One region of the Sodalis sp. C49 genome, then DNA from elsewhere that is predicted to be linked to it. Evidence: predicted binding sites of a transcription regulator. Region 1 holds the regulator's gene; the other holds the start of a gene.

What was found. The regulator ArgR, encoded in region 1, controls arginine synthesis, uptake and breakdown. The targets are predictions, from matches to a motif close to ANTGAATAAAAATACANT.
Region 2: argA (amino-acid N-acetyltransferase) is a predicted target of ArgR. The motif match lies at 2,826-2,843, and genes of this name have one in related genera.

The regions. Positions count from the first base shown of each region.
Region 1 is NZ_CP163303.1:2,730,794-2,746,892, reverse strand. It holds gene yhcN (peroxide/acid stress response protein YhcN) at 251-514, opposite strand; gene argR (transcriptional regulator ArgR) at 961-1,431, opposite strand; gene mdh (malate dehydrogenase) at 1,885-2,823, shown strand; gene ABUK12_RS12410 (DNA-binding protein) at 3,331-3,714, shown strand; gene ABUK12_RS12405 (helix-turn-helix domain-containing protein) at 3,763-4,026, opposite strand; gene ABUK12_RS12400 (DNA-binding protein) at 4,210-4,596, shown strand; gene ispB (octaprenyl diphosphate synthase) at 4,651-5,622, opposite strand; gene rplU (50S ribosomal protein L21) at 5,880-6,191, shown strand; gene rpmA (50S ribosomal protein L27) at 6,207-6,467, shown strand; gene ABUK12_RS12380 (DMT family transporter) at 6,600-7,583, shown strand; gene cgtA (Obg family GTPase CgtA) at 7,600-8,781, shown strand; gene dacB (serine-type D-Ala-D-Ala carboxypeptidase) at 8,909-10,342, opposite strand; gene greA (transcription elongation factor GreA) at 10,599-11,075, shown strand; gene yhbY (ribosome assembly RNA-binding protein YhbY) at 11,183-11,476, opposite strand; gene rlmE (23S rRNA (uridine(2552)-2'-O)-methyltransferase RlmE) at 11,623-12,252, shown strand; gene ftsH (ATP-dependent zinc metalloprotease FtsH) at 12,308-14,239, shown strand; gene folP (dihydropteroate synthase) at 14,486-15,331, shown strand; gene glmM (phosphoglucosamine mutase) at 15,328-16,099, shown strand, end outside.
Region 2 is NZ_CP163303.1:4,706,877-4,722,975, reverse strand. It holds gene mltA (murein transglycosylase A) at 1-842, opposite strand, end outside; tRNA gene ABUK12_RS21330 (tRNA-Met) at 1,059-1,135, shown strand; tRNA gene ABUK12_RS21325 (tRNA-Met) at 1,228-1,304, shown strand; gene amiC (N-acetylmuramoyl-L-alanine amidase AmiC) at 1,388-2,644, opposite strand; gene argA (amino-acid N-acetyltransferase) at 2,876-4,210, shown strand; gene recD (exodeoxyribonuclease V subunit alpha) at 4,282-6,132, opposite strand; gene recB (exodeoxyribonuclease V subunit beta) at 6,132-9,698, opposite strand; gene ptrA (pitrilysin) at 9,714-12,608, opposite strand; gene recC (exodeoxyribonuclease V subunit gamma) at 12,691-16,099, opposite strand, start outside.

The DNA.
Region 1 (16,099 bases):
CCCCCGCAAGCGGGGGAAAAGGTTCGCCGGATAGGACGACGAGAGGGAATCGGCTGTCCGCGTCTTGGGTTATTACTGGACACAGGAATAACTGAGGGCGACGACGGCATAACCGCTTTGACTTCTGGAGTAAACTCTTTCTGCACTGCGTTATTGATTATTGTTTCAAGCCTTGACGAACCCGCCGGCTTTCAGCAATTCAGCCCAGGGCGCGGCGGCAAGTCGCTGCCGGTGCCCTCCATCCATGTGCTTATTTATACAACTCGGCCGTGGCGTGCCAGGTATCATTTTCACGGGCTTCCGTGATGTGGTATGCCGTTGCGCCTTTGGCTTCAGCAGCTTGATTCAGCGCCTGATGGATGTCGGAAGGCGCACCCGCGATCCCGCCTACGCTTACGGTGCCGAACGAATGCAAGCCGCTGGCCTGATCCTGCGAGATTGATTCTGCGGCGAAGGCGCCGAAAGATAAGGCTGACATTACGGTCATCAGTGATACTGCGGTTTTAATTTTCATGTTTTATACCTCTACTATTCTTTTGACTGACGTTCTTCATGCTGTTCTTTATTGCTGACAACAGGATGTAAAACGTGATGTTCATCACGAAACAAAGTATACACTAGTAACGGCAGGTATTAGTAGTTTGCTCATAATTTATTATGAAACTTTATTTCTGTACTTTCGCATGATATAAGAAAAAGCTATTAAAAGTGGTTGAATAATATACAATTCATGTTAAATAATTGTAATTTCAATCAGATAGCGAGTTTTAGCCAAACGTGCTGTCTGGCCGGCCACCGGCGGTGGAAACCGCCGCGGTGAAACCATAGAGAGAATATTAGCGGGGCTTAGGACCACAAAGGCAGCATCATTTGTGGCGTGATGACGCTTTTGCAGCGGCATAAAAGAGATGAAAAGCACGAATGTTAGGCGCTGGCGTTATAAAGCGCCCGATCGTCGGCTTAGAGTTCCTGTTCAAACAGAATAAGGATGGCTTCGTAAAGCTGCTTTACGCTAAAACCCTTGGCGGGGGTGGTAAAGATCGTATCGTCCCCGGCTATGGTGCCCAGGATGCCTTCGGATTTACCCAGGGAATCCAGCAGCCGCGCGATAAGCTGGGCGGCGCCGGGACTGGTATGGATAACGATAACCGCGTCGTTGTGATCGACATCCAGCACCAGGTTTTTCAGCGGACTGCTGGTGGTGGGCACGCCCAGTTCCGCCGGCAGGCAATAGACCATTTCCATCTTCGCGTTGCGGGTCCTTACCGCGCCGAATTTAGTCAGCATCCTTGATACCTTGGACTGGTTAATATTTTCAAATCCCTGTTCTTGCAATGCAAAAACGATTTCACCTTGGGAGCTGAATTTCTCTTCCTTAAGCAAGGCCTTAAAAGCTTTCACCAGTTCTTCTTGTTTAAAGTGGTTGCGCATATTTTCCCAAACCAGTAGCCAGTATTGTCCGACGAATTATGCATAAATTTGCATTTTTATGCAATAACAATGCGCAGCCACCGCCAGGATGGCCAAATTAAGTCGGCAAAACAATCAGCTTAGCAATATCTATTCAAACCGACCATGACCGGGCTCCCATATTTCATGGCCGTTAAAAGTAAAGAGAATGTTATTAATTTGATGTTGTTTTAACCATTGCTGTCGGTGTAGTGTGGACGCTAACCACGGGTATTGAACGGCGGCGACAGGCATTATCCGGTGAGGTCATCCGGCATGGGAATTCGGGCGGCTAATAGGGATAAAAAAGGGAAGTTAATGCGTCAATTCTCAAATTTGCGATCGCTGATTTGTTTTTACCCGTTTATGTCTCTATGATCATAACCAGATGATTTGACGGCATTTAATTTTTCCTATAATAATAAGGAGATTAGAATGAAAGTCGCAGTTCTCGGCGCAGCGGGTGGCATAGGCCAGGCCCTTGCCCTGTTGCTCAAAACCCAGCTCCCTCCAGGTTCAGAACTCTCTCTTTATGACATCGCCCCCGTAACGCCCGGCGTGGCGGTCGATCTCAGCCATATTCCCACCGCGGTCAAGATTAAGGGCTTTAGCGGCGAGGACGCAACCCCCGCCTTGGCAGGGGCGGACATCGTTCTTATTTCCGCCGGCGTGGCGCGTAAGCCCGGCATGGATCGCGCCGATCTGTTTAACGTCAATGCGGGCATTGTACGCAACCTGATCAACCAGGTGGCGAAAGCCTGTCCCACGGCGTTAATCGGCATTATCACCAATCCCGTCAATACCACCGTGGCGATTGCCGCTGAAGCGCTGAAGAAAGCCGGGGTGTATGACAAACGCAAGCTTTTCGGCGTCACTACCCTGGATATCATCCGTTCCAATACTTTTGTCGCCGAGCTGAAAGGCTTGCGGCCCGAGGACGTGGAAGTGCGTGTGATTGGCGGCCATTCCGGCGTCACTATCCTGCCTTTATTGTCACAGGTGAAAGGCGTGAGCTTCAGCGAGCAGGAAATCGCCGATCTCACCCGCCGTATCCAGAATGCCGGCACCGAGGTCGTGGAAGCGAAAGCCGGCGGCGGTTCGGCCACGTTATCAATGGGCCAGGCGGCGGCGCGGTTCGGCTTGTCGTTGGCGCGCGCCATGCAGGGTGAAGCCGGCGTGGTGGAATGCGCGTACGTTGAAGGGGACGGCGAATTTACCCGTTTCTTTGCCCAACCGCTGTTGTTGGGCAGACAAGGGCTGGAAGAACGTCAATCCATCGGTACCTTGAGCGCGTTCGAACAGCAGGCGCTGGAACAGATGAAGGATGTGCTGAAGAAAGATATCGAACTGGGCGAAAAATTCATCAATCAGTAGCCTGTACGCCGCGACCCGGAACCCTGGGCCGCGGCTGTTAGCGATCGCCATCGCACGTGCCGGCGGTGGGACGCGCCGGTCATCTGCCGGCCTCCGACCCTTTCCCCTTCATTTGGTCCCTTCCTCATCAGGTTAAACGTATTTTACCCCAGCTTATGTGGACATGTTTTTCATCATTTACCAGCATGTCTTATCGGCGATTTCTGCAATTAAAAACGCGTTTTACCTGCCGCTAGGTTAATTGCCTTACTTAATTATTCTATTGATAAATAGTGTTTATTTTCAGTTTATGGGATAAAAACCAACCACGATCTCATTTTTACATCCGTTGTAGCGCTTACTGCTTTTTTTGTGTTGTAATTGACGTAACGGCAAGCCGTAATGGCTAAACTGCAAAAGCGAACCTATAACGGAACCGTGCCTGGGTAAGACCGCTGCGTTAAAAGGGTTTTACAGGTATTGCGGAATGGAGATAACGAGAGTTATTACCAGACAAGGAGGGAAACGATGGCACTAAAAAAGGAATGGATAGCCACGCATGAACTGATAGGCGTCGGTGGGTTGCCTAAAACGCGCCAAGGGCTGAACCGGCGGGCGCGCGAAGAAGGCTGGCATAAAAGGCGACGCGAAGGGGCACGCGGCAAGGCTGTGGAATATGCATGGCAAAGCCTGCCCGACACGGTAAAAAAAACGCTGTCGCTCCGTTCCGGTACTGCTGAATATAAGGTCTCGCAGCAGGAACCTTCTTCCACCTGGCTGGAAATTCACCGACAGCTCTCCTGCGCGGAACGCGACTTCGTGGTGTCGTTTATTTTAAGGGAGGGCGTTTTAAACCTGTTAAAACGCCTGGATTATCCCGATGAATCCCTGGCGGGACTCGATCGGGAGTAGGAGGGTAAGACCGGCGCGCCCGGGGGCGTATTCCGGCCTGGTTTACTGTCAGCGGGAGCGTATCAGGCTTTTTCTGTCAACCAACTGATTCGTCTTTGGATCAATGTAACGGCTGGGCCAGATTTCCAGTGGGTGTATGCCCAAGGCATTCCCTATAAGCCATTCGCCTTTCGGCCATGGGCGGGTCATGGCGTTCGCCAGGGTTGACGAACTCAAGCCTGCATCCCGAGAGACGGCCGCAAGCGTGGTGCCGCGTTTACGTAACGCTGCAATGATATCGGCGGAGTGCCAATCTTTTATCCTTTCACACATATTCAATCCCTTGCTGCTCACTGAGGGTAGGTAAATGCACTAATTAGCATAAGTAAGTAACCCGTAGTTGATTTCACTATGCCACCGGAAAATTTATAGCACATTTTTTCCTAAAGTTTTTCCACCATTTTCTCAATGATGTCAAATTTTGCTATGGACGTCCCTTTTTGGAATGCAAAAGATATGAAAAAAGCCTGGTTTAAGACCTGTGAACTCATTGGTGTAGCCAAGCTTCCGGGTACCCGGCAAGGCATTACCGCGCGGGCACGGCGGGAAAACTGGATCCGCCGTCCGGTCGTGGGCGTGCAGGGAAAAGGCCTGGAATTCGCCATTGAGAGTTTACCAGCCGAAGTGCAACAAGAGCTCACCAGCCGGCAAATGCAGGAAACGCCCGTTGCCGAATACCTGATCAATCCCGCGCGCAAGGCGCCGGAAAAAGACCCTCTCGGGGCCTGGATGGCTATATATCAGCAATTTCAACCGGAGGAACGGGATGAGGTCATCAGCCTGGTGTTGCGCGAGGGGATTACGGGGTTTCTGACGCGCCTGGGCATGACGCCCAAGCGCTGATAATCACCGGGAACGGATTTGCCGGCGGGTTTCCCGCTATCGGCCGCCGGTTTCCTAAAATTGCCGTTGCACCGCCAGGTGCGCCAGGCTTTCCAGCGCCTGGCGAAAAGGGGTCGGCTCCAGGCAGGCGAGGCAGGTGATGGCGTTATCCGCTTCCGCTTCCGCACGCTGCCGGGTGTACTCGAGGGAACCGCACTGATGCATGGTTTCCAGCACCGCGTCGAGCAGGTGGCGGCCGTTGCCCTGGATAATGGCCTCGCGGATCATCGCCGCCTGCCGCGCGTCCCCGTGGCGCATGGCATGCAGCAGCGGCAGGGTGGGCTTGCCTTCATTCAGGTCGTCGCCGGTGTTTTTGCCCAGGGTCTTGCCGTCGGCGCCGTAATCCAGCAGATCATCGATTAGCTGGAAGGCGGTGCCCAGGTAACGGCCGTAATCCCGCAGGGCGTTTTCCTGCTCGGGGGTGGCGCCGGCCAAAATGGCGGAAGATTGCGCCGCCGCCTCGAACAGGCGGGCCGTCTTGCTGTAAATCACCCGCATGTAGCTCTCGATGCTAATATCGGGATCGTTGCAGTTCATTAACTGTAATACTTCGCCTTCGGCAATGACGTTAACCGCCTCCGACATCAGCGCCAGGACCCGCAGCGATTCCAGGCCGGTCATCATCTGGAAGGCGCGCGTGTAGATAAAATCCCCCACCAGGACGCTGGCGGCATTGCCGAACGCCGCGTTGGCCGTGGCCTTGCCCCGGCGCATATCGGATTCGTCAACCACGTCGTCATGCAATAAGGTGGCGGTATGGATAAATTCAATCAGCGCCGCCACGGTCACATGCTTTTTGCCGTCGTAATGCAAGGCCCTGGCCGCCAGCACGGCTATCATCGGGCGGATGCGCTTGCCCCCGCCGCTGATGATGTAGTGGCCAAGCTGATTGATAAGCGCGACTTCGGAGTTCAACTGCTCGAGGATAATCGCGTTGACGTCCGCCATATCATGTGCGGTAAGTTCTGTAATTTGATCAAGGTTCATTATTGTCTTTAGGCTTTATTTTAACCGTTAGATAGTAACGCTGCTCATGGGGCCAGATGGTAGAAACTGTGTTACTGATTGTACTTGAAAAATGCCAGAGATAAATGCCGGTGAAGAAACTGCGCTTTTTTCGTCTCCTGTATGTATTCTGCACTTGTCATAGGGCGCTTTTTTGCGTAGAATTCGCGCCCTATTGTGAATATTTATAGCGCACTGTGGACGAATCTAAGTTGAGTGCGCGGAAAGCGGAGTTTTTTATGTACGCGGTTTTCCAAAGTGGTGGTAAACAACACCGGGTCAGCGAAGGTCAGACTGTTCGCCTTGAAAAGCTGGACATCGCAACGGGTGAAACCGTTGAATTCGACCAGGTGATGATGATTGCCAACGGTGATGACATTCAGATCGGCGTTCCTTTCGTCAATGGCGGAAAGATTCAAGCTGAAGTAGTTGCCCATGGTCGTGGCGATAAAGTGACGATTGTTAAATTTCGTCGCCGTAAGCACTATCGTAAGCAACAAGGCCATCGTCAGTGGTTCACTGACGTGAAAATTACCGGTATCGGCGCCTAACAGGGGAGCACACTCATGGCACACAAAAAGGCTGGCGGCTCGACTCGTAACGGTCGCGACTCAGAAAGTAAACGCCTGGGCGTCAAACGCTTCGGCGGCGAAGCTGTTTTAGCAGGCAGCATCATCGTTCGCCAGCGTGGAACTAAATTCCACCCCGGCACCAACGTTGGTTGCGGTAAAGACCACACTCTGTTTGCTTTGGCTACTGGTAAAATCCAGTTCGAAGTTAAAGGACCGAAAAACCGCAAGTTTGTCAGCATCGTAGCAGCTGAATAAATTTTCCGTTTTTTGCTGGCCGCGGCTCCGATAGCCCGGCCCAGGCAACACGTCCCGATAACAGAGCAAAGCCCCGCAATTCTTGCGGGGCTTTTTACTTTTCTTTCCGGCCACGTTTCGCGTTAAACACTCATGAAGACAAATCAGCAGGCGGGACAGCAGGCAGGGGTGGGCATCATGCTGGCGCTCACCACCGCAATGTGCTGGGGGGCGTTGCCCATCGCCATGAAACAGGTGCTCACCGACATGGAGCCGTATACCGTGGTCTGGTACCGTTTCATCATGGCGGGTATCGGTCTGGCCGTCATCCTGGCGCCGCGTCGCCAACTGCCGTCATTAACGCTGTTTTTGCGCTGGCGCTGGCTGATGATGCTGGTTATCGCCACCGCGGGCTTGCTGGGCAACTTTATTTTCTTCAGTTCGTCGCTGCAATACCTTAGCCCGACCGCGTCGCAGGTCATCGGCCAGCTTTCGCCGGTGGGCATGATGTTCGCCAGCGTGCTGATCCTTAAGGAACGCATGCGCGGCACCCAGATTATCGGGGCGTTGATGCTGATAAGCGGCCTGGTGATGTTTTTTAATACCAGCCTGCTGGAGATCTTTACCCGGCTGACCGACTACACCCTGGGGGTGATCCTGGGGGTTTGCGCGGCGACGGTCTGGGTCTGTTACGGCGTGGCGCAAAAGGTTCTGCTGCGCCGGCTGGCCTCGCAACAGATCCTGTTTTTACTGTATGTTTTGTGTACAATAGCCTTATCCGTCGTGGCCAAGCCCGCGGCGGTGATGCACCTAAGCTTGTGGCAGGTTGCCTGCCTGGTATTTTGCGGTGCCAATACATTGGTTGGTTACGGCGCGCTGGCGGAAGCCATGGCGCGCTGGCAGGCGGCGCAGGTCAGCGCTATCGTCACGCTGACGCCCCTGTTCACCTTACTTTTTTCGGATTTGCTGTCACTGGCCTGGCCGGATTATTTCGCTGCTCCGGCGCTGAATATTGTCGGTTATCTGGGCGCGTTTGTCGTGGTGGCGGGTGCGATGTTTTCTGCGGCGGGCCATCGGCTCCTGCCCGTGCGGGCCAAAACAGGACCGGTGCTGCCCATTAAGCCGCCCGGCAAATGAATTACGGAGAGTTTCCATGAAGTTTGTAGATGAGGCCGCCATCGTGGTGGTCGCGGGCGACGGCGGCAACGGTTGCGTCAGTTTCCGGCGGGAAAAATATATTCCTAACGGCGGTCCTGACGGCGGCGACGGCGGGGACGGCGGCGATGTCTATCTGCTGGCGGACCGGAACCTGAACACCCTGATCGATTATCGCTTCGAAAAATCCTTCCGCGCTGAACGCGGTCAAAACGGCCAAAGCCGGGACTGCACCGGCAAACGCGGCAAGGACATTACCATCAAAGTCCCGGTGGGCACCCGTATCCTCGACCAGGGCACCGGTGAAACCATGGCCGACATGACCCGCCATGAGCAACGCGTCATGGTGGCGAAAGGCGGTTTCCACGGCTTGGGCAACGCGCGCTTTAAATCTTCCATTAACCGCGCCCCGCGCCAGAAAACCGACGGCACCAAGGGCGAAAACCGCGAACTGCAGCTCGAACTGCTGCTGCTGGCCGATGTCGGCATGCTCGGGCTGCCCAATGCCGGCAAATCAACATTTATCCGCGCGGTGTCCGCCGCCAAACCCAAGGTGGCCGACTATCCCTTCACCACCCTGGTGCCGAGCCTTGGCGTGGTGCGCATGGATAATGAGCAGAGCTTTGTGGTCGCCGATATCCCCGGCCTGATTGAAGGCGCGTCCGAAGGCGCCGGCCTGGGCATTCGTTTCCTGAAACACCTTGAGCGCTGCCGGGTGCTGCTGCACCTGATCGATCTCGCCCCCATCGATGAATCGGATCCCATCGAAAACGCCCGGATCATCGTCAAGGAGCTTGAGCGCTACAGTGAAAAGCTGGCCGCCAAGCCGCGCTGGCTGGTATTTAATAAGATCGACCTGCTCGACCCCGAAGAAGCGGATCGCCGGGCCAAGGCCATAGCCGCGGCGCTCGGCTGGCAGGAACAGTTTTATATTATTTCCGCCGCCAGCCAGCAGGGCGTTAAAGCGCTGTGCTGGGACGTGATGGCCTTCATTAACAGCCATCCCCACGATCTGCCGGCTGAAGAGGCCGCCGCCCCGGTCAAGGTTGAGTTTATGTGGGATGACTATCACCGCGAACAGCTGGAAAAAACCGAGATCGTCGCTGAAGAGGACGATCTGGACGATGACGATTGGGACGAAGATGATGAAGAAGGCGTGGAATTTATCTATCACCGCTGACGGTTCTGGATTTGCCGCGATCCTGCACGGGTTGCATTAATACGCGCCCGGGCGGCCTCACCGCCGCTACAACGCCCCTACCGCTGTTTGCGGGGGGGCGTTTTTTTATGGACGAGGGGGGCGCCAATCAGTTGTTTTGATAGATATCTTTATATAACCGGCTTTCGAAACGTACCAGGGGAATGCGCCTGGCCTTTTGATCCTCGGGCGGCACCGCGTATCCCGAGAGATACTGCACAAAAGCCATGCGCTGGCCGCTGACGGTGGTGATAAAGCCCGCCAGGTTATAAACCCCCTGCAACGAGCCGGTTTTGGCCGAGACTTTACCGTCCACGCCCGCCTCGTGCAGCCCGGCGCGATACATCAGCGTGCCGTCATATCCCGCCAGCGGCAGCATGGAGATGAAATCCAGGGTTTGGTCATGCTGGCCGATATATTGCAGCACCTGCATCATGGTGGCCGGTGAAATCAGATCGTGGCGCGATAAGCCGGAACCGTCGACGATAATGGTATTGCCCAGATCGATGCCGGCCTGCTGGCGCAGGATTTGCCGTACCGCGTCCGAACCGGCGCGCCAGGTGCCGGGCACCTTGAAACGCTCGCGGCCGATGGTGCGAAATACCGTATCGGCAATCATGTTATCGGATTTCTTCAGCATCACCCGTAGCAAATCATGCAGGGGCGCGGAATACGTCTGCGCCAGTATCTTGCCCGGCGCGCCGGGAACGGTTTGACGCAGCAGGGTGCCCCCCACCTCGATACCCGCCTCTTTCAGCTCGCTTTTCAGGATGGCTCCCGCATAGCTTGCGCCATCCTGGATGGCAAACGCCAGCGGCAGGGGTTCGGCACGCTGGGGCAGGCAGCCGGTCAGGGTAAAGCGGTTCAGCTCGCCCGGCACCACGTCCAGCTCGCAATATTGTGCCTCGGGGGACCCTTTCGCCAGGGTGCGTACCTGGCTGTACATCTGCACCGGGTAATACGAGGCCACGCGGATAAACGCATTATCGCCGGCCTTGGGCGCGCTGTAGAGCGAAACGGAGAAGCAGTTGCGATCGACGATGGCCGCGCCCGGCGGCGCGCTGAAGCATTGGGTCAAGTCATTCCACGGCCATCCCGGGGCTTTGTCGTGGCTGGCGAAGGCGGAGGTGTCGATGAGCAGATTGCCCGAAACCTGGCGGATGCCCTGCTTGCGCAGTTCGGCGACCATATTGCGCAACTGCTGGCGCCCCAGGGTCGGATCGCCGCTAAAACGGGCGATCAGGTTGCCGCGCAGCACGCCGTTGCCGACCGTGCCGTCGCTTTCCAGGGTGGTGCTGAAACGATAGGCCGGCCCCAGTTGCAACAATGCCGCCAGCGCGGTGATCACTTTCTGGGTACTGGCCGGCAGGGCCATCTGCTGGCTGTGATAATCAATGGCCGGCGTGGGGGCGCCGATTTTTTGTGCAATCAATGCCAAGTTGGCGCCGTCGGGTAACAGTTCCGTATAATTTTCCACCGGCGCGCCGTGCGCGGACAGCATAATAACGCCGGTCAATCCTGTGAGTATTCCTACAAAACGCATAATATTGTGCAACGGCAAAGTAACGTGGTGCCATACTACGGTGCAAACAGGGTTAAAGTAAACGATGACCCATCGGGAACTCTGGGTTAAAATACGTATCAAAATGCAAACCAAGACTGACCAGGCTCGTTGCGCCAGGTGCGGTTTTTTTTGCTTTTCGCTTAGGTGGTAGCGCAAACGGCTACGCCGTGACAACATTCAGTACCGTCAGGACGGCGACTATTTTAGCAGGATGTATTCATTTAGAGGTATTGCCATGACACCAATTCCGATGACTTTGCGTGGTGCCGATAAGCTGCGGGAAGAGCTCGAGTTTTTGAAAAGCGTCCGCCGCCCGGAAATTATCAAGGCCATCGCCGAGGCTCGCGCGCACGGCGATCTGAAGGAAAACGCGGAATACCATGCCGCGCGCGATCAGCAAGGGTTCTGCGAAGGCCGTATCCAGGAAATCGAAGCGAAGCTGTCCAACGCGCAGATTATCGATGTCACCAAGATGTCGGCCGGCGGCCGGGTGATTTTTGGCGCTACGGTCACTATCCAGAACCTGGAAAACGAAGACGAGCAGACCTATCGCATCGTTGGCGACGACGAGGCCGATTTTAAACAAAATCTTATTTCCATCAATTCCCCCATGGCGCGGGGTCTGGTCGGCAAGGAAGTCGGCGATATCGCCCTGATCCGGACACCCGGCGGCGATGTGGAATATGAGATTTTGCAGATAGAATATCTTTAATACGCTGAAAAAGCGGAATGAGATGATTTGTAAAGAAAGGAAAAAGGCCGTAAGCGGCCTTTTCCTCTATCGGGGAACATGGCACCTTTTCAGCAGAAAAGGTGTATTCAGCGCGGTAAAGTGATTTTATGGTCTTTACCCGGCCGGTACAGAACCAGGACGCCGCCGATGGCCTGCACGTTAACGGCGCCGGTTTCACGCACGATGGCATCCGCGATAAGCGTTTTGGTCTCGCGTTCTTCCGCGGCAATTTTCACTTTGATGAGCTCATGATGTTCAAGAGCCTGTTCAATTTCTGCCAGCACGCCTTCGGTCAGGCCGTTATTGCCCAGCATGACGACCGGTTTTAGCGGATGAGCCAGGCTTTTCAGGTGCTGTTTTTGCTTATTATTAAGATTCATTTGTCTTTTTTGCTTACGTTGGGATTGAAAACGGTACATTCTACCGCCATCTCATGGTTATCACCAAATCGGTCGTGATTGTATCTGGCGCACGAGTGCCCGCATCCCATCACAAATGCACTCTTTCAGGATAGTTGGAAAACACGATGACCACCAAAAAGCGTTCTGGAAGCTCCAGTCGATGGCTACAGGAACACTTTAGCGATAAATATGTTCTCGAGGCACAAAAAAAAGGACTGCGTTCGCGTGCCTGGTTTAAACTTGAAGAAATACAGCAGGGCGACAAACTGTTCAAACCGGATATGGCTGTCGTGGATCTCGGCGCCGCGCCCGGCGGCTGGTCGCAGTATGTCGCCACGCAAATTGGCAAGAAAGGGCGTATCATCGCCTGTGATATTCTCCCCATGGATCCCATCGTGGGCGTCGATTTCCTGCAAGGCGACTTTCGCGACCCGCTGGTGCTGCAGGCCTTGCTTGAAAGGGTAGGCGAAAGCAAAGTACAGGTGGTCATGAGCGATATGGCCCCTAATATGAGTGGCACGCCGGCCGTTGATATTCCCAAGGCCATGTATTTAGTCGAATTGGCCTTGGAGATGTGCCGGGATGTACTGGCACCTGGCGGCAGTTTTCTGGTTAAAGTCTTTCAGGGAGAAGGTTTTGATGAATACCTGCGGGAAATTCGCTCCCTATTTACGAAGGTAAAGATTCGTAAGCCAGACGCTTCGCGCGCACGATCGCGGGAAGTGTACATTGTGGCGACAGGGCGCAAATTATAGTACCCTACGCTAATTGTTAACACCGTTGTAATATGAGGTTAATCCCTTGAGTGACATGGCGAAAAACCTGATTCTCTGGTTGGTCATCGCAGTAGTGCTGATGTCTGTATTTCAGAGCTTCGGGCCCAGCGAGTCCAATAGCCGTAAGGTGGATTACTCTACCTTTATGTCTGAATTAAATCAGGATCAGATTCGGGAAGCGCGTATTAACGGACGTGAAATTAACGTTACCAAGAAAGACAGTAACCGCTATACCACGTTTATCCCGGTCAATGATCCCAAGTTGTTGGATATCCTGCTGACCCGGAACGTTAAAGTCGTCGGTGAGCCGCCGGAAGAACCAAGCCTGCTGGCCTCGATCTTTATTTCCTGGTTCCCGATGCTGTTGCTGATAGGCGTCTGGATCTTTTTTATGCGTCAAATGCAGGGCGGCGGCGGCAAGGGGGCGATGTCCTTCGGCAAGAGCAAGGCCCGGATGCTGACTGAAGATCAGATCAAAACCACCTTTGCCGACGTTGCGGGCTGCGACGAAGCAAAAGAAGAAGTCAGCGAACTGGTCGATTACCTGCGTGAACCGAGCCGCTTTCAGAAGCTGGGCGGGAAAATCCCTAAAGGCGTGCTGATGGTCGGGCCGCCCGGGACCGGTAAAACCCTGCTGGCCAAGGCCATTGCCGGTGAAGCCAAAGTCCCGTTCTTCACCATTTCCGGCTCGGATTTCGTGGAAATGTTTGTCGGCGTCGGCGCGTCGCGTGTGCGCGACATGTTTGAACAGGCAAAGAAAGCCGCGCCATGCATCATCTTTATCGATGAAATCGATGCGGTGGGGCGCCAGCGCGGCGCGGGCCTGGGCGGCGGTCATGACGAACGCGAACAGACCCTGAACCAAATGCTGGTGGAAATGGATGGCTTCGAAGGCAATGAAGGCATCATCGTTATCGCGGCGACCAACCGTCCCGACGTGCTGGACCCGGCGTTGCTGCGTCCCGGCCGTTTTGACCGCCAGGTGGTCGTCGGCCTGCCGGATGTGCGCGGCCGTGAGCAGATCCTGAAAGTCCATATGCGCCGGGTACCGTTGTCCACTGATATGGACCCGTCGGTTATTGCCCGCGGCACCCCCGGTTTCTCGGGCGCCGATTTGGCCAACCTGGTCAATGAGGCCGCGTTGTTTGCCGCCCGCGGCAGCAAACGCGTGGTCTCGATGGTGGAATTTGAAAAGGCCAAGGATAAAATCATGATGGGCGCCGAACGCCGCTCCATGGTGATGACCGAAGCGCAAAAGGAATCCACCGCCTACCACGAGGCGGGCCACGCCATTATCGGTCGCCTGGTGCCCGAGCATGATCCGGTGCATAAGGTGACGATTATTCCGCGCGGCCGCGCGCTGGGCGTGACGTTCTTCCTGCCGGAAGGCGACGCCATCAGCGCCAGCCGCCAGAAGCTGGAAAGCCAGATCTCCACGCTGTACGGCGGCCGTCTTGCCGAGGAAATCATTTACGGCGTGCAGAAGGTTTCCACCGGCGCGTCCAACGATATCAAGGTGGCAACGTCCATTGCGCGCAATATGGTGACCCAGTGGGGCTTTTCCGAAAAGCTGGGGCCGCTGCTTTACGCCGAGGAAGAAGGCGAAGTGTTCCTGGGCCGCTCGGTGGCTAAGGCCAAGCATATGTCCGATGAGACGGCGCGTATTATCGACCAGGAGGTGAAATCCCTCATTGAACGCAACTATGCCCGGGCGCGCACTCTGCTGATGGAAAATATGGATATCCTGCATTCGATGAAGGATGCCCTGATGAAATATGAAACCATCGACGCCCCGCAAATCGACGATTTAATGGGCCGTAAAGCAGTGCGTCCGCCCGCGGGCTGGGATGATTCGCCGAGCAATCACTCCTCCGACAACGGCGGCACGCCTAAAGCGCCGACGCCGGTGGATGAACCCAACACCCCGACCGGCAACACCATGTCGGAGCAGTTCGGCAACAACTAAGCGCCTAAACAAAGCGTGGTGCCCGTACTCTCCTCCAACAGCCCCGGCTCAGCAGCCGGGGCTTTTTTATGCCTGGCCGGCCGGCGCGCGTCCCTGGTCGCGTTGTGCTCCTGCCGGTGTCCTATTGCGCATCGCAATGCTAAGATATGCCCGCGGCCGTATTCCGGCCTCTTCCCATTACGTTTTTAACGACGATGACGCCAGGACGCCGATTCGCACCACGTATTGCTCAAAGGAGAAAATCGTATGCAACTTCAGCTTGGCCAGCGCGTACTCGATCTGGGTTCCCCGCAGGTGATGGGGATCCTGAACGTCACGCCGGACTCCTTTTCCGACGGCGGCAAGTATCGCCGGCTTGACGCGGCGCTGTCCCATGCGCAGGCCATGGTTGCGGCCGGCGCGACGCTGATTGATATCGGCGGGGAATCCACCCGGCCCGGCGCTGCCCCGGTAAGCGACCAGGAAGAGGCTGACCGCGTGCTGCCGGTCGTCAGCGCGCTGGCGCAGCGGCTGGATGTGGCAATCTCGGTGGATACCTCGCGCGCGCTGGTGATGCGCGAGAGCGCGGCGGCGGGCGCCCATTTGATAAACGATATCCGCGCCCTGCGCGATCCCGGCGCCCTGGAGGCGGCCCGCGACAGCGGACTGCCGGTTTGCCTGATGCACATGCAGGGTGAACCGCGATCCATGCAGCAGGCGCCGCATTATGACGATGTCCTGGCGGAGGTAGATCGCTTTTTCGCCGGGCGTATCGCCGACTGCGTGGCGGCGGGAATCCCGAAAAACAAGCTATTGCTCGATCCGGGTTTCGGTTTCGGCAAGGATTTGGCGCATAATTACCGCCTTCTGGCCCGGGTGGGGGATTACCATCATTTCGGCCTGCCGCTCCTGGTGGGGATGTCGCGCAAATCCATGATAGGCCAACTTACCCAGGCGCCCGCGGAACAACGCGTTATCGGCAGCGTGGCCTGCGCGGTGATTGCCGCCATGCAGGGCGCGCAGATAATTCGCGTCCACGATGTCAAGGCAACCGTCGAGGCGATGCAAATCGTCACCGCGACTCTTTTAGCGAAGGAATCACTATTTGTATGAGTAACCATAAATACTTTGGCACCGACGGTATTCGCGGCAAGGTCGGCGAAAGCCCCATTACCCCTGATTTTGTGCTGAAGCTGGGATGGGCGGCGGGCAAGGTACTGGCGCGACATGGTTCGCGTAAAATCATTATCGGCAAGGACACGCGCATTTCGGGATATATGCTGGAGTCGGCGCTGGAGGCGGGACTGGCCGCGGCGGGATTGTCCGCCGCCTTTACCGGGCCGATGCCCACCCCGGCCATTGCCTACCTGACCCGTACCTTCCGGGCGGAAGCGGGCATTGTCATTTCCGCCTCCCATAATCCCTATTACGACAACGGCATCAAATTTTTCTCCATCGACGGCACCAAGCTGCCGGATGCGGTGGAAGAGGCCATCGAAGCCGAGCTGGAAAAAAACCTGACCTGTGTGGAAAGCGCCGAGCTGGGCAAGGCAAGCCGCATTGTCGACGCGGCGGGCCGCTATATCGAGTTCTGCAAAGGCACGTTTCCCAGCAACAGCAGCCTGAAGGGATTAAAAATCGTGGTGGATTGCGCCAACGGCGCCACTTACCACATCGCCCCCAGCGTGCTGCGCGAACTGGGGGCGCAGGTGGTGGCCATAGGCTGCCAGCCGGACGGCATGAATATCAACCAGGAGTGCGGCGCCACCGACGTGCGCCTGTTGCAGCGGCGCGTGCTGGAAGACAAGGCCGATCTTGGCATTGCTTATGACGGCGACGGCGATCGGGTGATTATGATCGACCACCTGGGCAACAAGGTGG
Region 2 (16,099 bases), 2.0 Mb from region 1:
GCCACCGAGGCCTTGGCCACCAGCGGCACGGCGCTGGCGCCTTTTACCGGCGCGAAGGGAACCGGCCTGAAGAACACATAGGACGGATTCTCTTCCAGCAGTTGCCGCACCTCGGTCTCGCTGTGGCGCGAGGCCCACTGGCGAATCGCCTGCATCGACATATCCTCGCGCGCCACTTCGCCGCGATCGATCAATATCTTACCGATGCTGCGGTAGGCGTGTCCGTTTTTACCGCCATAGCCAAAAAAGGTGAGCGGCCGGCCGTCGCCGTAATCCACATAGCCGCTGCCCTGCACTTCCATCATAAAATTATCCATCAGCGAATTACTGTAGGCGATGGCCAGATTACGGCCGTCAAGCGCGCCCGCGTAGATGGCGGCGCGGTCGGGCAGGCGGTTCCTGCCCTTGGGCGGCATGCGGTACAGCGGATACTGAAATTCGCCCTGGGGCGTATAGCGGGCCTGAATCACCGGCGTGTAATAGCCGGTGAACTGTACATTGCCGTAATTATCCACCCCTTCCATCTGGTAGGCCTTGACGCCGAACTGGCTGAGCTGGCGGGTATCCGCGCCCGCCATGGCCCAGCGCTTGACGGCGTCGAAATTGGCGCTGTTGCGGCTATACAGGCCCGCGGCGGCGTATTGCGTTTCAGCCACCTGATCGGCGTAGTCCTTGGCATTAACCGGTCTCCCCTTGGCATTGGGTTCATTGACCAGCCCGAACGGCTGGGTAAGAAGACCATCTTTATACTGTTGTCCACGATCGGTGGGGCGCGACGAACAGCCGGCCAGAATGGCGAAAATCAGGCCAATGAAAAGATAGTGTGCCCATTGTTTGTTCATAACGTTCTCATGCCGGTTCCATTTGCCTATGTATCAACGGCGAACGATAGCAAAGGCGGTTCAATAGATAAATGCATTATTGCAAAAACAACCGTCTGTTTTGCTTATAAAACAGGCAAAAAAGCGCCTCTTTAAACAAAAATCATTATAGCAGGCGATTAATCGCAAAAAGGGGTTGCATCAAAGGCTGTCCGGAGTATAGTGCGCTTCCACGGACGCGGGGTGGAGCAGCCTGGTAGCTCGTCGGGCTCATAACCCGAAGGTCGTCGGTTCAAATCCGGCCCCCGCAACCAATTAAGCAGTAAAAGTCATACGTTAAGAAAAGAATTAAAAAAAAGAGTAAAAGAAGCAAGCATCTGACTGCTCACAGATGTAGTATATCGGACGCGGGGTGGAGCAGCCTGGTAGCTCGTCGGGCTCATAACCCGAAGGTCGTCGGTTCAAATCCGGCCCCCGCAACCACTTCTTGAAAAATGACAGGCTAAAGCGCTTAACCCACTCTAAGGTGGGTTTTTTGTTGTCTGCATTACGCAAAACGCGCCGCCTCACCGGCCCGAGATCACCCCACCCGCCGCAAAATACGCCTTGATGCCCGCCAGGATGGCGTGCGCCACCTGCTGCTGGAAATGCGTGGTGCGCAGGCGCCGCTCCTCTTCCACATTGCTGATAAACGCGGTCTCCACCAGGATGGAGGGAATATCGGGCGCCTTGAGCACCGCAAAACCTGCCTGATCCACGCTGCGTTTATGCAGGTGCGCGATTTTCCCCAGATGATGCAACACCGCCTTGCCGAATTTCAGGCTGTCGTTGATGGTGGCGGTCTGCACCAAATCAAACAAGGTATGATCCAGATAGCGGTCGCCGCTTTTGCCTACCCCGCCGATATCGTCCGCGGCGTTCTGGGTTTGCGCCAGGAAACGCGCAGCGGCGCTGGTGGCCCCTTTGGTGGACAGCGCAAACACCGACGCGCCGCGTGCCGCGCGGTTGGTAAACGCGTCGGCATGAATGGAGACGAACAGATCCGCGCGCTGTTTGCGCGCTTTCGCCACCCTGACCTTCAGCGGAATAAAGACATCCTCATTGCGCGTCATATAGACTTTCATATTGGGCTCACGGTCAATCAAGGCGCGCAGGTGGCGGGCAATCTTGAGCACCACATCCTTTTCGCGGGTGCGGAACTTGCCGATGGCGCCAGGATCCTCACCGCCATGGCCGGGGTCGAGCATGATGACAACCGGCCGGTCGCGCCCGGCTTTGCCGGCGCGCGGCGCCTGGGATTCGGGCGGCAGGCTGCGCGCAAGATCGCCCTGATTGTAGTCCTCCAGCAGCGCCAGCAGCGGATCGTCCTGCAGCGCGGAACGGCTGCCGGCCCGGGGATAGAGATCCATGATGAGACGATGTTTGAACCCGGCCACCGGCGGCAGGGCCAGGAAGCGCGCCTGGACCGGCTGCTTCAGTTCGATCACCATCCTGGCGGTGCGATCGTCAAACTGGCCGGCCCGTATCCGGCTGATGTAGGGGTCCGCTTCCCTGACCAATTGACCGGCGCCCTTCAGCACCGAATTAAGCTGGGCATCCTGGATATCCACCACCAGCCGGTCGGGATTGCCAAGGACAAACTGGCGATAGCGCAAGGGGGACTGGGATTCAAGCGTAATGCGGGTATAACTGGCTGCGGGCCAGATGCGCACGGCCACTACCAGCGGCGCCGCCATTCCGATGCGACTGAGCGTTAACAGCCAGGTGGCGGCGGTTGCCTGCAGCAGTCGCCTGCGCCCCTTATTATGATGTGAATCCGGCATATCGCCCCAGGATAAAAGCTAATATAATGAAAAAGCAGTCATTTTTTCGAATGGCAAAAACTTTAGCGAATCCGCCGGTATCTGTCATCCTTAAAAGGCTCTATGCTTAGTGCTTCGGGGTTTATTTTCGATTCTTTACAAACAAGAATGGGGAAAAATGCTGCTTGCCAATACCCTATTTATAGAATAAAAATACACAAAATCAGAATAATCATTCACAGAGGATTTGCCGTGAAGGAACGTAGTACTGAACTGGTCCAAGGCTTTCGTCACTCAGTTCCCTATATCAATGCCCATCGGGGCAAGACGTTTGTCGTCATGTTAGGCGGCGAAGCCATCGAACATGAAAACTTCGCCAACATCGTTAATGATATCGGCCTCCTTCACAGCCTGGGCATCCGCCTGGTGCTGGTCTACGGCGCACGGCCGCAAATCGACGCCAATCTGTCGGTGCACCACCTGGAACCTATTTACCACAAGCACACCCGCGTCACCGACGCGCCGACCCTTGAACTGGTCAAGCAGGCGGCCGGCCTGCTGCAGCTGGATATTACCGCGCGGCTGTCCATGAGCCTGAACAATACGCCGCTGCAGGGGGCGCATATTAATGTGGTCAGCGGCAATTTTATCATTGCCCAGCCGCTCGGGGTGGACGACGGGGTGGACTACTGCCACAGCGGCCGCATCCGCCGTATCGACGACGAGGCGATACATCGCCAGTTGGACAGCGGCGCTATCGTGCTGCTCGGGCCGGTGGCGGTATCGGTAACCGGCGAGAGCTTTAACCTGACCTCGGAAGAAGTGGCCACCCAGCTGGCTATCAAACTGAAAGCGGAAAAGATTATCGGCTTTTGTTCTTCGCAAGGGGTGTGTGACGATAAGGGCGAGATAATATCCGAACTGTTTCCCAATGAGGCCCAGCTGCGTATCGACGCGCTGGAAAAAAAAGGCGATTACCATTCCGGCACGGTGCGCTTTTTGCGCGGCGCGGTGAAAGCCTGCCGCAGCGGCGTGCGCCGTTGCCATCTGATCAGCTATCAGGATGACGGCGCGCTGGTGCAGGAACTGTTCTCCCGCGAAGGCATCGGCACCCAGATCGTGATGGAAAGCGCGGAACAGGTGCGGCGCGCGACCATTAACGATATCGGCGGCATCCTGGAATTGATACGCCCGCTGGAGCAGCAGGGCATCCTGGTGCGCCGGTCCCGCGAACAGCTGGAAATGGAAATCGATAAATTCACCATTATCGAACGGGACAACCTGACCATTGCCTGCGCCGCCCTTTACCCCTTTCCGGAAGAACAGCTGGGGGAGATGGCCTGCGTGGCCGTGCATCCCGATTACCGCAGCTCGTCGCGCGGCGAAATGCTGTTGCAGCGTATTACGCAACAGGCGCGCCAGATGGGGCTGAAAAAGCTGTTTGTACTGACGACGCGCAGCATTCACTGGTTCCAGGAGCGCGGTTTTACCCCGGCGGAAGTGGAAGTGCTGCCGCAGCAGAAGCAGGCGCTGTATAACTACCATCGCCGTTCAAAAATCCTGGTGGCGGACCTCACCGGCCAGTAACCGGGCTGCGCCGGCGAGCATTCCCGGGACGCCCGCCGGCTACCGCGTGCGCCGGCAAGCCTGCCGGCGGCCTACCCCTTTAACAGCAATTCCCGCAGGCCGCTGCGCCGCTCGGTCGGCGTGGCGATGGCCTGGCTTATCACCTCGTCGTTGGCATAGACCGACAGCCGCTCGCGTGCGCGGGTAATGGCCGTATAGACCAGCTCGCGGGTTAGCACCGGCAGAAACTGGTTGGGCAGCACCAGCGCCGTATGGATAAACTCCGACCCCTGGGATTTATGCACCGTCATGGCAAAAGCGGTTTCATGATCGGGCAGACGGCTTAACGGCACCGCCTTGATGGTGCCGTCAGGCAGCGGGAAGCAGACCCGCAGCGCCGACTGCGCATCCGGCAGCATAATACCGATATCGCCGTTATACAGTCCAAGGGACGGCGCATTGCGGGTGATCATCAGCGGCCGTCCCGCATACCCCCTGCCGACGGCATCCGCCTGGCGCTTAATCAATCCCGCCTGGGCCAGCGCCTGTTCAATCCGCGCGTTAAGGCCGGCGACGCCGAAGGGCCCTTCGCGCAGCGCGCACAGCAGGCGATAGCGGTCAAATGCCGCTAACACCGCGCCCGCCCCGGCGCCGTCCCGCACCAGCCGCAGGTAATCACGATAGCCCGCCACGCACCCGTCGAGCAGGCGCAGATAGTCTTCGCCGTCGCGCACCGGCGCGTAGGCCACGTCCTCATCACGCCCGGATTTCAGCAACGCCAGCGCCCCCCGGCCATCGCCGCTGTTAACGGTATTGGCCAGACGGCCGATGCCGGATCCCGCGTCAAAGCGGTAGCTTTTACGCAGCAGGCACAGGCTGTCCCCCGTCTGGTGTCCCGCCACGGGCGTACCCGCCGGCACCTCGCAGCCGGTAAGCCGCCGCAGCTGCGCATTACGCCCGGGACTATAGCCGTTCTCCGCCAGAAAGCAGATATCGCCCAGCACCGCCCCCGCTTCCACCGACGCCAGTTGGCAACGATCGCCTAAAAAAACCACCCGCGCCCGCGGCGGCAGCGCCGCGATCAGGCTGGCCATCATCGGCAAATCGACCATCGAGGCTTCGTCGACAATCAGGATATCTACATGCAGCGGATTATCCTGATGGTAACGCATGCGCTGGCTGTTGGGCTGCGCGCCCAGCAGCCGGTGCAGCGTCACGGCTTCAGCGGGAAACAGCCGCCGCTGCCGTTCGTCAAGGCCGAGCGCCGCCAGCGCCGCGCCAAGGGACTCGCTCAGGCGCGCCGCCGCCTTGCCGGTGGGCGCCGCCAGCTGGATACGCAGACGGGCATCGCCGCCCAGCACCACCATGGCGGCCAGCATTTTCGCCACCGTCGAGGTTTTACCGGTGCCCGGGCCGCCGGAAATCAGCGCCACCGGATGGGTGATAGCCACCGCCGCCGCCACTTTCTGCCAGTCCACCTCGCCGGCGCCGGCCGGGAAAAACCGGTCCAGCACCCGCCTGATAAGCGCTTCATCCCCAGCGGGCATGGGCCGGATGGCGTTAAAAAAATGCGCGACCCGCCGTTCATTTTGCCACATGCGCTGCAAATACAACCGGCCCTGATCTAATACCAGGGGGGTGGGCCTGGAACCGTCGCTGACCGCCGGCGACGCGTTCAGCAAACGCGGCCACTCGTCCGGCGAGGGCTTGCCGGCAAGGCGCCAGGCATGCTCGGCCAGTTGCGGATGCCGGCCGTTGAACAGGCCGCCGGGCTGCAATAGCGTCAACGGCAGGCAAACATGTCCGGCGCCGGCGTCGGCGCTCAGGCAGGCGCAAGCCAGCAGCAGCGCCGGCTCATCCGCGCTCGCCAGCATGCGGGCAAACTGGATATCCAGCGGCCGCCAAAGCCGCAGTAATTGCGCCTGCTCGATCACAACGTCCATTAAATCGCCTTATACTCGCTGGTGACCGCCGCGCCCTGGCTGAATAATGTATCCAGGCCGTCAATCAGGGCCGGTTCAGGGCGGCAGTAAAATATGCCGTTGCCGGGATTATCGGCCGCGACGCCGCGCAGGAACAGATAAAAGACTCCGCCAAAATGGCGGCGATAATCATAATCCGCCAGGCGATGGCGCAGGTAACGGTGCAACGCCAGGGTATACAGCTGGTATTGCAGATCGTAGCGATGCTCCGCCATGGCCTGCGCCATCGCCTCGGGCGTATAGGCGGCATCGTCTTCGCCCAGCCAGTTGGATTTGTAGTCCAGCAGGTAATAACGGTCCTGCCAGCAGAACACCAGGTCGATAAACCCCTTCAGCATTCCCCGCACCTGGGGAAAATCCAGCGGCGGGCAGCGCGCGGACAACGGATCGTAGCGTTTGCACAGCGTATCCAGCGCGCCGGCGGTCACTGTGGCGTCGATCGGCAGATAGAACTGCAGCTCCGCCTGTTTCCGCCCCGGCGCCAGCCGGGAGAGCGTAATGCCGGAGGCGCCGAGCGGCGCGTTTAATACCCGGTCCATCCACTGCCCGATAACCGGTCGCCAGATGTCGCTGATGCCGTTTTGCGCCAGTTGCCCATTGAGCCAATCCTTATCAAGCGGCCGGGTAAAATCGAGCGATTCAAACAGGGCGTGCAGGAAGGTGCCGGGGGAGGCGCCGCGCGCAAAGGTATGGGGCGACAGCTCGGGTTCGGCATCCTGACGGCGTTCGCCCACCGCGTCGACGTCCAGCCGGGGCAGCAGTTCCATCAGCCCCGGTCCGCCGCCGTGCTGTTGCAGGCCGGAATAACTGGTGACGCGCCAATTGTCCTGCGCGCGCGGCTGAAAGCGCCGGGCGGCGAGGCTATGCCGCGCCGTCACGGCCGGTTGCCAGGGGCGCCCCTGCGGCTGGGTAATCACGTCCAGGACGATATCCGCTGCGCACAGCTGCTCAAGCCGCGCCCGCAGGACGGCGCCGCCGCCGGGCTCGCCCTGCTGTATCAGGTAGCCCAACGCGCTTTGATGCACATCGGTATCGCCGTTTTTGGCACGGGAGCCGCGAAACAGCGGCGCGATACCGATGCAACATTGATAAATGGAACGGGTCAGCGCCACGTACAGCAGGCGCAGGTCTTCCGCCAACCGCTCTTCCTCCGCGAGCGCGAGGCTCTCCTCGGAGGCCGCCAGATCCAGCCAGGCCTGGAAATCACTGCGGTCATGGAACAAGGGGCGCTTTTGCAGACGAAAATCGGCGACAAACGGCAGGAATACCAGGGGAAATTCCAATCCCTTGGACTTATGCACCGTGGTGATCCGCACCAGATGGCGGTCGCTTTCCAGCCTCAGCTGCTGGTTATCGGCCTGGGTGTTGGGCTGTTCAATCTGCAACGCCAGCCAGCGCACCAGCGCGTGTTCGTTATCCAGCTGCGCCGAGGCTTCCTGCAGCAGTTCGGCCAGATGCAGCAGATCGGTCAGCCTGCGTTCGCCATTGACGCTGGCCAGCAGGTTCTCCGCTATCTGATGGGCGATCATCACCTGGCGCAGCATCGGCAGCACGCCGCGTTGCCGCCACAGCTGGCGATACTCGGCGAACTCATCCACCAGCGCGTCCCAGGCCTGGCCGTTGTGGTTGACGGCATCGATATCCTGGGCGTCAAGCCCCATCAGGCTGGTGGCCAGGGCGCAGCGCAGGGCGTTATCCTGGCCCGGGATCAGGATTGCCTGCAACAACCACAGCAGCTCGCGCGCCTCCGGCGTTTCATAAACGCTGTCACGATTGGACAGGTAAACCGCGGGGATCGACAATGCGCTTAACGCGTCGCGCACCAGGGAGGCTTCATTACGGTTACGCACCAGCACCGTCATGTCCGAGGCCTGCAGCGCCTCGCGTCCCTTGCGGCCGTTAAGCCAGGCGCGCCCGTCCCGGCCGGCGGTCAGCAGGTCGCTGATGGCGGCGGCGCACTGGCGCGCCATTAAATGTTGGTACTCACTTACACCGGTTCCGTCCCCCGCCAGCAGCCAGACCCGCAGCGCCGGCTGCGGCGCCTGGTCGACCATCAGCGACAGCGCGTCGTTTTCCGGGGCGGCGGCGACCGGCAAAAAGGGAATTTGCGCAAAAATAAAGGGGTTTGCGAGCGATTGGAACAGGCGGTTCACCGCGCCGATCATGGGCGGCGAGGAGCGCCAGTTGGTGCCGAGAGTATAGTGGGCGCTAACTTCGCTGCGGGCGCGCATATAGGTAAAAATATCCGCGCCGCGAAAAGCATAAATCGCCTGTTTGGGATCGCCAATCAATACCAGCCCGCAGGTCGGCTGCCCGCCATAGAGGCGGCGGAAAATGCGGTATTGCTGGGGGTCGGTATCCTGGAATTCGTCAATCATCGCCACCGGATAGCGCGCGCGCACCGACTGCGCCAGGGCGTCACCGCCCTCGCCCCGCAGCGCCTCGTCAAAACGGCTAAGCAGATCGTCAAAGCCCAGTTCACCGCGCCGGCGCTTTTCGAGTTGCAGCGCGAGGCGCATTTCATCCAGCGCCAGCACAAAAATCAGCTCGCGCAGCGTCAACGCCTCCTGGAAAAACCGGTCGATTTCGTCGAACAGGGCATGTTCGGGCGGGCTGCCCTTGATGGTTTTGGCGCGCAGTACCGATTGGCGGAAGCGTTCAAGCTCTTTTGGCACCGCATAATCATCGGTTGGCGCGGCGGCCCAGGCTGACATTTTATCCAGCCACACAGGCAGGTTTTTGCTGCTGTATGAGCGCTTATCGACGCCTGAGTCGCCCACCAGGGCCGGCAACAAACCGGCGGATTGGCGCCATGACCGCTTAAGGGCGTCGATGCGGGCGATAATGCGCTCATGCCGCGCCAGGATGGACTCGGTTTTATCCGGCGGATTGCGCACCACCGGCGCCTCGCCCTGCATATAAGGCAGCAATTCAGCCAACAGTTTTTCCGGACCGTCCCATTCCTGGTGTATGGCCTGGGCGATGGCGTAAGGCAGCGGGTAGCAATGGCGGCGCCAAAAGTCGGCGCAGACCTGGCGTCTGAGCGCCGATTCGTCTTCCACCAGGGTTTGCTGGAACAACATACCCGACTCAACGGTATTCTGGCCGAGCATGCGCTGGCAAAAGCCATGAATGGTATAAATCGCCGCTTCATCCATCTGCCGTTCGGCCGCCAGCAGTAAACGGGCGGCATGCTCCGTATCGGCGACCTGGGCCAGCAGTTCTTGAAACAGGTCGTCCTTGCCGGGTTCACGCAGGGAAGGACCCCGCACGCAGGCCAGCCGCAGGCGGTGGATATTCTCCCGGATGCGTCCCCGCAGTTCCTCGGTGGCCGCCTCGGTAAAGGTCACCACCAGGATTTCTTCCACGCTGAGCGGGCGCTGATAAGCCGCCTGCTGGCCCAGCCCCAGCAGCAGGCGGAGATAAAGCGCCGCCAGCGTGTAGGTTTTCCCGGTACCCGCCGACGCCTCGATAAGGCTTGCGCCCTGCAACGGCAACGTCAGCGGATTAAGTATCTGCGCGGTCAAGGATGCTGTTTTCCTCTATTGATGAGCAAGCACGGGTAACGTCCTTTGCAGCGCCGAGGCGTTGGGATAAAGCTGCCAGCCCGCGGGCGCGGCATATTCCGCCGGAGCGTGGCCGTCGCCGCTGCCGCCAATCTGGGATAATAGCGCCAGCCCGGTCGGCGCAATCACCGCCTGATGGAAAAAATCAGCCAACTGCGCGAGCGTCAGCTGTCGCAGCGCCGCCACTACTTTAGCACGGGTATCGAAAGACAGGTTATCGCGCTCGATATCATCGGTATATTGTCCCACTTCTTCGGCCAGCGTCTGCGGCTGCTGTAGCAATTGGCTGATAATGCCTTGCTTATACTGCTCGAAATCCGCGGGCGCCATAGCGCGCAGCCGCCGTTCCGCCTCGGGGAAAAACGCCTGGTAACGCTGGTAAAGGTATGCGGGCTGGCGGGTGCCGCTTTGCAGCACAAAACCGATCCCGCCCTGGTCGCCGACAAATACTGGCACCATAAAAATCGCATATCCCAACTGTTCCTGGGTGCGCAGCTGCTGGTAGAACCAGGACTCCACGATTTGCGCCAGCATATAGCTATTAGCCATGCCCTGTATCCGGTCATAGCCGGCGGGGACATACGCCGCGGACAGCGCCGCATCAGAACTGCCGCCCTGTTTTTGCATCACGGCCAGCTGCGGCCGGGTAATCTGCACTTTGTCGGCGCGCCGCCACTGCGTGCCCGTCCAACCTATCTGTTTCTTCAGCTGTGCCGACAGCTCGGTGGCCTGCTGCGGCGTCATATTGCCCACCACCAGCATATCCAGCGCGGTGGGCTTGAACAGGGTTTCGCGGTAATCAATCACATCCTGTACCGTCATGCCGTCAATCAGGGCGCGCCGCTCATCCCGTTCCACATACGGCAGGGCCGACAACACTTTGACCGGGATCATCGCCTGCGCGTACGGCTTCTCTTTTTCCGTGCCGTCCAGCTGCTGGCGATACCAGCTTTTGGCCTGTAACAGCTGATCAACCGTCGGCGTAAAGGTGGCGTAACGCTCCACCAGGCTTAATACCAGTTGCGACAGGCGCTGGGTATACCCCGAGGCTTTAATGGTCAACCCGTCGTTTTCATAGGTGGAAAAGCTGATGCCGCCCACATAGGCCTGATTGCTGAGCTCGGCCAGATCCTGGCTGGCGATATAGTCGTTCAGGGAATAAAGCACCTGATTGCGGGCGGAAGCCATGACGGCGGGATTACGGAAATTGAGGGTGATATCCGCCCGCGGCACGTCGGCGAAATACCGGCTGGGCATATAACGCAGCCGCAGTCCCGGTTCGTCGATCAGCAGTTGCGGATAGGCCGGCGCCGCGGTGGCTTTGATTAATGAAAAATCGCTGGCGATATAGGGATTGAGCGCCGGCAGCGACAGCTGGATATGAGGCTGGGTCTGACGCCATAACGTCAGCCGTTGCGCCGGGATTTTATCCACCTGGTAAGGCGCGTTGACAAAATAAGCGCTTTTGTTATGCGGCTCGTCCGGACTGATAAACCAGATGCGGGCCTTGTCCGGCGTCATGCCGTCCAGGCGCGCGGCGATGGCCTTGGGATCGTAGCGGTCCGCCACATAGGCGGAATCGAGCACGTGCTGTACCGGCACCCGCAGCATGGAGTCCACCAGCCATTCGATATAATCCATATTGCGGGTAATCACCGGGTAGCGGAAATCCTGTTCCAGCACATGGGCAATCTCATCGAAATATTGCCTCTGTATCCCTTGTTCGCGCAGGGTCTTCAGGTAACTGAAGATTGCCGCCACCACTTCATCCCGTTGCCTGAGCCCTTTATCGCTCAGGGACGTGGCGATGGCGAACACCCCGCCGTTGCGATCGACCATGGGATCGGCGCCCGCGTCTATGGCATCCGCCAGTCCCTGTTTCTGCAACCAGTCAGCCAGGGTGTTCGGACTGCGGTTGCCAATCAGGTAACTGATATAAGTATCGGTTTTACTGCGAAAAGCCTGGCTGTTATTGGTGATGGGAAACTCGATGCGCAGCATTTTCTGCGGCTGCACCGGCTGGTAGTGGATCAGGACGCCGGTTTGCTTTTTTGTCACCGCCGGTGCGGTAATCTTGGGCACCGTAGCGTGGCGGTTGGCCACGCGTCCGTAGGTGGCGGCCGCGATCCGCGCCAATTCGGGCAACGGCTGATTGCCGTAGATCACCGCCACCATCAGGTTGGCGGAGTAATAACGATGATAAAACGCCTTCAGCGCCTGGTGCAGGTTGCTGCCCGGCTTATCGCGTAGGGTGTCGAGGTTGCCGCCGGAAAAACGCGAGCCGGGATGGGCGGGATTCATGGTTTCGGCGCGGATTTGCGCCATGCGTAAGCCGTCATTGGCGCGGGCCATGGTGAGTTCGGCATCGACCGCATGACGTTCTTTGTCGGCGTTGCCGGGATCGAGCAACGGCTCGGCGATGGCGTCCGCCAGGCGATCGATGGCTGGCTCCAGGGCGTTATTTTCCACCTCGAGGTAAAATGCGGTGCGGTAGGAGGCGGTGCTGGCGTTATGATCGCCGCCGTGCTTTTTCAGGAATTCCGCCAGGTTTTCCGGCTGTGGGTATTTTTTCGACCCCATCAGGATCATATGTTCAAGATAGTGGGCCAGGCCCAACTGGTCATCCGGGTTCTCAAGCGATCCCACCGGCACCGCGATGGCGGACAGCGACTTCACCGCCTGCTTATCGCTGACCAGCAATACCGTCATGCCGTTGGCCAGCCTGACGGCCTGGTACTGGCGTATGTCCTTGCTGCTCTTGCGGATGGTCTCCTTTATCGGCTGCCAGCCGGCGATATCCGCTACGGCAGGCGCAATGCCCAAACAACACAACACAGCACAACTGAACAATCCCACAACCAATCTACGCATTCCACTCTCCAACAACCCTGAAGGGCCGGCCATGGCCTCTTCGCTTATTTCGCGATGTATTTACCGACTATCGCCGGTGTTGTTAGCTTAACGTGCTTTTTTTCCCCCGTCGTGCCTTTTCGGCTTCCGCCAGATTGAGGCTGAACGGCGGCAGCAGGTAAGTTTGCGCCGCCTGGATAATCGCCTCGACATGCGGCGCGTTGAGTTGCCGCATCAGCCGCTGCAGGTAGGGGTCTTGTCCCTCGCCGGGCGTGTAGCCGTCCCCTTGCCAGGCCTGCATCAGCTTATCGCGCGCCTGGAGCTGGCAGGATTCCCCCCAATCAATGGCGCCCGTACCGTGGTCGTAGCTTTGTGCCAGCCATGCGCCGCCGGCGCGGTGTAATAATAGCAGCGGCGTGCTCATGCCCTGGCCATAACCCGTCACCAGCGTCAGTAAAAACGCTTTCGCCTGCTCCGGCGCCAACGCGGCAAAACGCCACTGGCCCTTGGTGCCGTACATGCGGCTCTCCCCGCCGCCGCCCATGGCGCACCATGCCAGATGCTCCAGCCACAGCGCCATGCCGTCTTTCATCGATAAAACGCCCGGACGCCAGCGCAGCAAGCCGTCGCTCTGCGTCTGGGGCAGCCAGCCGCTCAGTTCGGCGTCGCCCAGCATCAGGCTTATCTCGATGCTTTGCGCCCCATCACGGCGTTGTTCGCGCACCGTTTCAGCCAGCAGGGCCATTTCATCGCGCTGTTTGGCCCAATACAGTTCGCCGAATGCGCCGTAGGGCAGGTATCCGGCCGCCCTGAAGGTACGGTAAAGCCGGTCGGGATCTTCCCCGGCGATAAGCGTATTAAGCAGTTGGTCGTTAAGCTGGTAGCGGTCCAGGCCTTCGACGACAAACGGCTCGTCGGCGGACAGCTCGGTTTCTTCCAGGCGGAAATAGACGCCCAGACGCTGCTGGAAATAGGCGCGCACCGGGTGGCCGTAAAACCGTTTCAGCACATCAAACGCCAGCAGGGTAACCGGCTGCGGGTCCAGCGGACGGGTAAACTCGGGATGGGGCTTGCCGCCCGCGCTGGCGGCGGGCAGCCACTCCGCGGCAAAACTTTGCTGTTCGGTATCCTTGATAAAATTCTCGGCGGCAAACGGCATGCGGCTGTGCCACTGGCACAGATGCGCGCTGACCCGGGCGGCGCTGGTGTCCACATCCACCGCCTCATCCCCCGGCAGGTAAAAACTCTGCGCGACATACTCGATCAATTCGCTGACCAGCACCGACGGATAGCGTTGACTGTTATCCTGGATCGAACGGCCGATAAAACTGATGTAAAAACGCTGCTGGGCCGACAGCAATGCTTCCAGGAACAGGTAGCGGTCATCGTCGCGGCGGCTGCGATCGCCCCGTCTCGCCTGGCCGGCCATTAAATCGAACCCCAGCGGCGGCAGCGAACGCGGATAGACGCCGTCGTTCATGCCCAGCAGGCACACAACCTTGAAAGGGATGGATCGCATGGGCATCAGCGTGCAAAAATTAATCGTGCCCGCCAGGAAGCGCTGGCTGACGCGCTGCTGATCCAGCCGGGCGGATAATTCGTCGCGCAGCAGCGTGATCGACAAGGGTTCGTCATAGGCAGCCTGCAGGCCGAATTGCAGGATCTCCTGCCATTGGGTTTCCAGCAGGGCCAGCGCGGCTTCGGTCTCGCTGTCCGGCAGGAAAAAGTCCGCCGCCAGTTCCCGACAACAGGGCAGCCATCCGGCCAGGTCGCGCGGTTCCCGCAGGATGTCCCGCCAGCGCCTGAGCTGCGCCAGCAATTCCGCCAGATGGCCCACCAGTTCCGCAATCAGCCCGCTTGATTCGTCGTAAGGCAGAATACCTCGCCAGTCCCCGCTATGGCTGTCCATGGCGTACCCCAGCAGCATGCGCGTCAGCCCGAATTGCCAGGTATGCTGGCCGGTGGCGGGCAGCATCAGCTCGCGGATATTATCGTCGTCCAGGCCCCAGCGGATGCCCGACTCGGCGACCCATTGCCGCAGCAACTTCTGCCCGTCCTCGTTAATCGAAAAACGCGCCGCCACCGCCGGCACCTCAAGCAGCGCCAGCACCTGTTCGGCGGCGAAGCGGCTTTGCGGCAGCTCCAGCAAGGACAAAAACGCCGGCAGCGCCGGATGGATATGGCGCGCGCGCCGGTCGGAAATGGCAAACGGCAGATAGCGCCCGCTGCCGGCATGACCGAATACCGCCTGGATCGCGGGCGTATAACGATCGATATCCGCCACCATGACGATAATGTCGCGGGGCGACAGGCTGGGATCGTCGCCGATCATCGCCAGCAGCCGATCGTGCAGCACTTCCACCTCGCGCTGCGGACTGTGGCAGACATGCAGGCTGAGGGAACGATCGGAGGGCTGCAGCAGCCGTTTTGTCCGGCTGTTCTCCAGCGTCTCGCGGGTCATGCCGACCACGGCATGATCTTCCAGTTCCAGTATGTCGCGCTGCAGGGTGGATAGCAGGCCGTCGTCCGGCGGGTCGACAAAGGCGTCTACTTCCTGGACGCCCTCCAGTTGGGCCAGCAGATACAGGTTATCGCGGCCCAGTTTACCCCAGGAAGCCAGCAGAGGATTGCCGACCTGCTGTTCTCCCGCGTCGTTGAACAGCGCCCCGGCCTCCGCCGGCCGGCGGAAAAGGCCCTGTTCCCGTGGCTCCCGGTAATGGGTGCGTTTGCGGTTTTGCAACTTGGCCAGGAAGGCGTAATCGCGGATATCGCCCCAATAATAGCGGCAAGGGTTGGTGAAAAGCAGATGAATGTCGATATGGCGCCCCAGCGCCTGCAACGCCTGTAGATAGGTGGGGGGCAAGGCGGAAATGCCGCAGATAAATACGCGTTCGGGCAGGCCCGGCGGACATTCGGCCGCCTCTTCCAGCGTCTGGATAAATCGGGCGTAGAGGTTGGCGCGATGCCAGGGAGATTGCCCGGCCCGGTCGGTGAACGCCACCAGTTCCCGCCACAGCGGGGCTTGCCAGGACTGGGCGTCGCCCAGGTCCGGCACCGGCTCTGCGCGCTGCCAGCGCTCCAGCCAGTCCGGCCTGAAGACCAGGTATTGATCGAAAAGATCCGCGATACGGGCGGCAAACTGGAAACATTTGCGCCGGTCGCCGTCATCCTTAAGGTACTGGCAGATCACCTCGAACCCGGGCTGCTGGCACAGCTTTGGCAGCAATGCCATCAGTTTCCAGGTCATGGCATCCTTGGAGAACGCGCTCTCCTGCGGGATATCCGGCAATACGCGGGTGAACATTTGCCAGATAAAGCTTGCCGGCAAGGGAAATTCGATATTGGCGGAAATGCCGAACCGCGCCGCCAGCGCCATCTGCATCCATTGGGCCATGCCGGAGCTTTGCACCAGGATCACCTCCGGCTGGAACGGATCGCGCAGCGGACGCCCCTCGATCAGCGCGGCGGCCAGCGCTTTAAGCAAATCCAGCTGGTTTGAATGGTACACCGTA